Regions from separate parts of the Bacillus sp. ISL-35 genome, predicted to be linked through region 2. Evidence: a T-box and tRNA genes for the amino acid it is inferred to sense, from the RefSeq annotation. Region 2 holds a T-box; the other holds one or more tRNA genes.
What was found. A T-box is a leader RNA that pairs with one kind of tRNA and senses whether it is charged. The one in region 2 lies ahead of ileS (isoleucine--tRNA ligase), so its partner is inferred to be a tRNA-Ile.
Positions count from the first base shown of each region.

Region 1 (3,187 bases), on a different contig from region 2:
AGCTCAGTCGGTAGAGCATCTGACTTTTAATCAGAGGGTCGAAGGTTCGAGTCCTTCATGGCTCACCAGTTTTTCAAAAAAATATGCGGGTGTGGCGGAATTGGCAGACGCACCAGACTTAGGATCTGGCGCCGCAAGGCGTGGGGGTTCGACTCCCTTCACCCGCACCATTTTTTCAAAAGCTAAATATGCGGAAGTAGTTCAGTGGTAGAATACAACCTTGCCAAGGTTGGGGTCGCGGGTTCGAATCCCGTCTTCCGCTCCATTTCTTAGCCGGGGTGGCGGAACTGGCAGACGCACAGGACTTAAAATCCTGCGGTAGGTGACTACCGTACCGGTTCGATTCCGGTCCTCGGCACCACCAAGTTAGCTAATATATTAAATATGCGCCCGTAGCTCAATTGGATAGAGCGTCTGACTACGGATCAGAAGGTTATGGGTTCGACTCCTTTCGGGCGCGCCATTATTTTTTTCTCAATAGAACGGGGAGTAGCTCAGCTTGGTAGAGCACTTGGTTTGGGACCAAGGGGTCGCAGGTTCGAATCCTGTCTTCCCGACCATTTCAATTTTAATATGGGGCCTTAGCTCAGCTGGGAGAGCGCCTGCCTTGCACGCAGGAGGTCAGCGGTTCGATCCCGCTAGGCTCCACCATATGTCTTAATAAAATAATTTGGCGGTGTAGCTCAGCTGGCTAGAGCGTACGGTTCATACCCGTAAGGTCGGGGGTTCGATCCCCTCCGCCGCTACCAAATTTAATCTGGTTGAACCTATTCAATCTAGGATATCCTGGACCTTTAGCTCAGCTGGTTAGAGCAGACGGCTCATAACCGTCCGGTCGTAGGTTCGAGTCCTACAAGGTCCACCATTTTACTTGTTTTAAATACGGAGGTATACCCAAGTCTGGCTGAAGGGATCGGTCTTGAAAACCGACAGGCGGGTAACACCGCGCGGGGGTTCGAATCCCTCTACCTCCTCCATAATTTTATTATCATTAATATCGTCGCGGGGTGGAGCAGTCCGGTAGCTCGTCGGGCTCATAACCCGAAGGTCGCAGGTTCAAATCCTGCCCCCGCAATCTGGTCCCGTGGTGTAGCGGTTAACATGCCTGCCTGTCACGCAGGAGATCGCCGGTTCGATCCCGGTCGGGACCGCCATTTTTATTTTTAGGATGCAATATTATAGTGGCTCAGTAGCTCAGTCGGTAGAGCAAGTTGCTCACATCGTTGAATAAGCTTCTGCGGCAACTTGCGAGAAAGACCGAAGGTCATTCGAGCAAAGGACCTAAACCAGTAAAAGTTTAGGATGCAATAATATTATAGTGGCTCAGTAGCTCAGTCGGTAGAGCAAAGGACTGAAAATCCTTGTGTCGGCGGTTCGATTCCGTCCTGAGCCACCTTATTTAATTTAAATAATTATATGATTGAGATATGGCGATTGTGGCGAAGTGGTTAACGCATCGGATTGTGGTTCCGACATTCGTGGGTTCGATTCCCATCAGTCGCCCCTTTTCTTAATATGCGGGTGTAGTTTACTGGTAAAACCTCAGCCTTCCAAGCTGATGTAGTGGGTTCGATTCCCATCACCCGCTCCATATATGGGCCTATAGCTCAGCTGGTTAGAGCGCACGCCTGATAAGCGTGAGGTCGGTGGTTCGAGTCCACTTAGGCCCATTTTTTATATTATTCCGCAGTAGCTCAGTGGTAGAGCACTCGGCTGTTAACCGAGCGGTCGTAGGTTCGAATCCTACCTGCGGAGCCATTATGGGGAAGTACTCAAGAGGCTGAAGAGGCGCCCCTGCTAAGGGTGTAGGTCGGGTAACCGGCGCGAGGGTTCAAATCCCTCCTTCTCCGCCATAAGGCCCCTTGGTCAAGCGGTTAAGACACCGCCCTTTCACGGCGGTAACACGGGTTCGAATCCCGTAGGGGTCATAAGGAAAGCTGTTAGCAATTATGCTAACAGCTTTTTTTTGTTTCTTAAAATTTGCCTGCTTTTGCTTCCAGTTTGTTGTTTTCTCAATACAGCACGCAGCAAACACTATCAAAACAGAGTACTTAGAAGATCTATGGATTTATGCCAGTTTAAAGATCGAAAAGGAAAAACGGGTGACATAAAGAAGAAATATATGCCCGGTTATAGGAAGAAAGGAAAAACGGGTCACATAAAGAAGAGATATGTGCCCAGTTATGGGGAGAAAGAGAAAACGGGTCACATAAAGAAGAGATATGTTCCCGGTTGTAGGCAGAAAGAGAAAAACGGGTCAAATAAGAAAGAGATATGTTCCCGGTTATAGGGAGAAAAGGGAAAACAGGTCACAAAATTAGAACCAGTACCCCTAATGTCCAAGTATGTAAGGATACGCGAAATAATACTGTTGAAATAACAGTTTAATCTGTTTGTCTAATATAAGCTTTTCAACAGCCTCATATTACCATTGCTACACCAGGCAGCTTAACCTAGACTTCTTCACACCTAACCACCATCCCATCACCTCCTCGACAATATGAAAACGCTATCAACCCAAAAACATTTTTAATCAACTTCTATCTATCAAACCTAATAAATTCAACCAGCCCTCTCGAAAAATCATTATTCACTTTCAACTTTCGTTCTCCAAATTTCGCGTAATTGGAAGATTTAGTACATTAAAGCGCTACCATTTGCGGGCTTTTGTCGAATTACAGGCTTTACTGAGTATTATTGTCGAAAAATTAAGAAAATGTTTACAAGGAATTCTTTATGGTAACTAGAATACTACTCAAATAGGAAGTTTTATTTGTTCAACAAAGGCAGGTGGAGGGCATTGGTGATTAATCCTACAGAGTTTGAATTGCATCTGTTCCATGAAGGGAATTTGTATCAGAGTCATAATTTATTTGGTGCGCATGTCATGAATCGAGGAACTGAAACATATACTCGATTTTGTGTGTGGGCTCCGAATGCGTCTGAAGTAAGGCTTGTGGGTGATTTTAATCATTGGAATGGAGAGAATCACAAGTTTCATAAAGTGAATAAGGAAGGTGTCTGGCAGCTTGCCTTAGAGGGTGATCTGACCGGGGCTATCTATAAATATGATATTTTGACAGCTGGTGGGGATAAGAAGCTTAAAGCTGATCCGTTTGCTTTCTTCTCGGAAGTGAGGCCAAATACCGCTTCGGTTGTTTATCCCCTTGATGGGTACAAATGGGGC
Region 1 is NZ_JAGGQK010000013.1:104,412-107,598, reverse strand. It holds tRNA gene J7E38_RS17675 (tRNA-Lys) at 1-68, shown strand, start outside; tRNA gene J7E38_RS17670 (tRNA-Leu) at 86-170, shown strand; tRNA gene J7E38_RS17665 (tRNA-Gly) at 191-265, shown strand; tRNA gene J7E38_RS17660 (tRNA-Leu) at 273-361, shown strand; tRNA gene J7E38_RS17655 (tRNA-Arg) at 387-463, shown strand; tRNA gene J7E38_RS17650 (tRNA-Pro) at 484-560, shown strand; tRNA gene J7E38_RS17645 (tRNA-Ala) at 576-651, shown strand; tRNA gene J7E38_RS17640 (tRNA-Met) at 673-749, shown strand; tRNA gene J7E38_RS17635 (tRNA-Ile) at 789-865, shown strand; tRNA gene J7E38_RS17630 (tRNA-Ser) at 885-977, shown strand; tRNA gene J7E38_RS17625 (tRNA-Met) at 1,002-1,075, shown strand; tRNA gene J7E38_RS17620 (tRNA-Asp) at 1,079-1,154, shown strand; tRNA gene J7E38_RS17615 (tRNA-Phe) at 1,321-1,393, shown strand; tRNA gene J7E38_RS17610 (tRNA-His) at 1,431-1,503, shown strand; tRNA gene J7E38_RS17605 (tRNA-Gly) at 1,518-1,591, shown strand; tRNA gene J7E38_RS17600 (tRNA-Ile) at 1,597-1,670, shown strand; tRNA gene J7E38_RS17595 (tRNA-Asn) at 1,684-1,758, shown strand; tRNA gene J7E38_RS17590 (tRNA-Ser) at 1,763-1,853, shown strand; tRNA gene J7E38_RS17585 (tRNA-Glu) at 1,857-1,928, shown strand; gene glgB (1,4-alpha-glucan branching protein GlgB) at 2,801-3,187, shown strand, end outside.
Region 1: it has a tRNA-Ile gene. The T-box ahead of ileS (isoleucine--tRNA ligase) is inferred to sense a tRNA for this amino acid. The anticodon was not compared.

Region 2 (3,187 bases):
TGAACCAGATGTTTGAGCCGTGTTCACGGAACAGGTTTGATACATGTTCGATTGTTTCATCTGTGATGATTTCCTGCCCGTTCTCAGCGTAAAATACTGGGATTGGAACACCCCATGCACGCTGGCGTGAAATACACCAGTCGCCGCGGTCGCGAACCATGTTGAACAATCTTGTTTCACCCCATGCCGGAACCCATTTCGTTTCTTCTACGGCCTTGAGCAGCTCGCCGCGGAAATCTTTGATCGAAGCGAACCATTGCGCAGTAGCGCGGAAGATAACCGGCTTCTTTGTTCTCCAGTCATGCGGATAGGAGTGAGTGATGAAGCTAAGCTTTAATAATGCACCGACTTCCTCAAGCTTTTCGGTGATTGGCTTGTTAGCCTGATCATAGAACAACCCTTCAAATCCTTCAGCTTCAGCAGTCATGACGCCTTTATCATCAACAGGGCATAAAACTTCAAGACCATATTTCTGGCCGACATGGAAGTCATCCTCCCCGTGTCCCGGTGCAGTGTGTACGCATCCGGTACCAGCATCAGTCGTAACATGCTCTCCAAGCATCACGAGGGAATCCCTGCCGTAAATTGGATGTTTTGCAAGAACACCTTCAAGCTCTTTACCAGAAACTTTCTTATCAACTGATACATCTTCCCAGCCGATTTCCTTGGCAACAGCTTCAAGCAGGGCTTCGGCTACAAGATACTTCTTATTGTTTGCCTCAACTACAACATAAGTGAGGTCAGGGTGAACAGAAATCCCAAGGTTGGCAGGAATTGTCCAAGGAGTTGTCGTCCAGATGACGATCTCGACATCCTGGTCAAGAACACCTTTGCCGTCCTTTACCGGGAACCCAACATAGATGGAAGCTGAACGCTTATCCTGGTACTCGATTTCTGCTTCTGCCAGCGCAGATTCACTTGATGGTGACCAGTACACTGGTTTTTTGCCTTTGTAGATGTAGCCTTTCTTCGCCATTTCACCGAATACCTTGATTTGCTGTGCCTCATATTCTGGCTTCAGTGTGATATACGGATTTTCCCAGTCACCGCGGACACCAAGACGCTTGAACTGTTCACGCTGGTTTTCAATCTGCTGGTATGCATATTCTTCACATAGCTTCCTGAATTCAGCTACCGTCATTTCTTTGCGTTTAACACCCTTGTTTGTCAAAGCCTGCTCAATCGGCAAACCATGTGTATCCCATCCAGGAACATACGGTGAAGAGAAACCGCTCATTGATTTATAGCGGACAATAAAATCTTTGAGGATTTTATTCAGTGCGTGCCCCATATGGATATCTCCATTGGCATATGGAGGTCCATCATGCAAGATGAACAGCGGACGCCCTTCAGTGTGTTTTTGAACCTTTTCATAGATCTTCATTTCTTCCCATTTAGCCTGGATTTCCGGTTCCCTGTTCGGAAGGTTTCCGCGCATTGGAAACTCGGTCTTCGGCATAAGCAAAGTGTCTTTATACTCCATTGAATTAATCCTCCTATTTTTTACCGTTGCAATCATGATAGGAAACAATCACTGAAAATATAAAAAACCTCCTCATCCCTAAAAAAGGGACGAGAAGGTTTATTTCCCGCGGTACCACCCTAAATAGACAAGGATCATCGTGATCCTGTCCTCTTAGCATTCTTAACGCGAATGTCACGCCTGTGCTTACTGATCCTGTTTGGATGTTCAGCTCGGAACTATCGGGTGATCTTCTGGCAATCCGCTTGCAATGGGCTTCCACCTTCCCCATTTCGCTGAAAAAGCAAGCAACTGGAACGCCATACTGTCCCTGTCATCGTTTCTGTCATGTATTGCACTTTGTTATGAAATTATATGCGAAACAGCGTGCCTGCGTCAAGCCAGTGAATCTTCTTCTTCTCTTGCAGTCGCCTTTAATTCTGTTGAATCGAGTTCATATTCAAGCAGGTGATCCCAATCATCGGTGTTCAGCATATCAAGCTGTGCTTCGATCAGCATCTTGAACCTTGTCCTGAATACTTTGGACTGCTTTTTCAATTCTTCGATTTCCAAAGCAATTTTACGTGCCTTTGACAATGACTCATTGATGATCCTGTCTGCGTTCTTTTCCGCTTCCTTAACGATCAGCTTTGCCTCTTTCTGAGCGTTGCGGCGGACTTCTTCCCCAGCTTCCTGGGCAATAACGATTGATTTATTCAAGGTTTCTTCTATATTTGTAAAATGGCCAAGCCTGGAATTCATTTCATTCAGCTTTTCTTCCATTTCCTTTTTTTCACGGATTATTAGTTCGTAGTCCTTGATGACCTGATCAAGGAACTCATTCACTTCATCTTCATCATACCCGCGAAATCCCTTATTGAATTCTTTGTTGTGTATATCTAACGGCGTTAAAGGCATTACGCCACCTCCCATTTCGTTATAATCCTTATGTACTTAAAGCTATGATTCGACAAAAACACTAAAAATCCTTCTTCTTTACTATATAATTATTTTTTTCTTCCGGCAATAACCCGATATTTATCTTTTTTTGTTTTCCCTTCAATTGTGATGATTTTCGCACGGCCGTACCCACGCGCGGAGATGACATCCCCTTCGCCACAATCAAATGCTGTATTTTCGATAGCAGTCCAATTGACTTTCACGTGCCCATGCTGGATCAAAAGCTGGGATTTTTGCCTGGAAAGATTGAAGAGTGCAGACATGACTGTATCCAGCCTTAAAGATGAGACAGTGGTGTTCACTTCATTCCATTCATCATCGATTGCTGCTGCCTCTTCAAGGGGAAGCTCTGTCAGGCTGATCGAAGCCCTGCCGACAGATTCAAGCTGTAATCTGATATAGTCAGCAATTTCGGCAGCAGCAAAAAATTGGACCTTATCTCCATCAATAAGGATGTCGCCGAACTTTCCGCGCTTCAGGCCAAGTGACATCAGGCTTCCAAGTACCTGCCGATGTTCAATGTTCACGAACTTACTGGCATAGACGACGCCGAAAAGCTTCACCTGAAAATCCTCTTGTTTTGCTTCCAAATACTCTGGAAACAGAAACGCCCGTTTTCTCTCCGTGCCTCCAGCCCCTCCAAACAATTCCCATTTCACATCGGGATGCTTTCCGATGACTGTTCCTAAGATTTGCTGCTCCCTCGGGTCCAGGAAATCAGTCAGCTTTGGAGCATAATTCTGCTCAACATATTCTTTCCAGTTA
Region 2 is NZ_JAGGQK010000002.1:508,672-511,858, reverse strand. It holds gene ileS (isoleucine--tRNA ligase) at 1-1,483, opposite strand, end outside; T-box leader at 1,566-1,809, opposite strand; gene J7E38_RS05745 (DivIVA domain-containing protein) at 1,859-2,380, opposite strand; gene J7E38_RS05740 (YlmH family RNA-binding protein) at 2,470-3,187, opposite strand, start outside.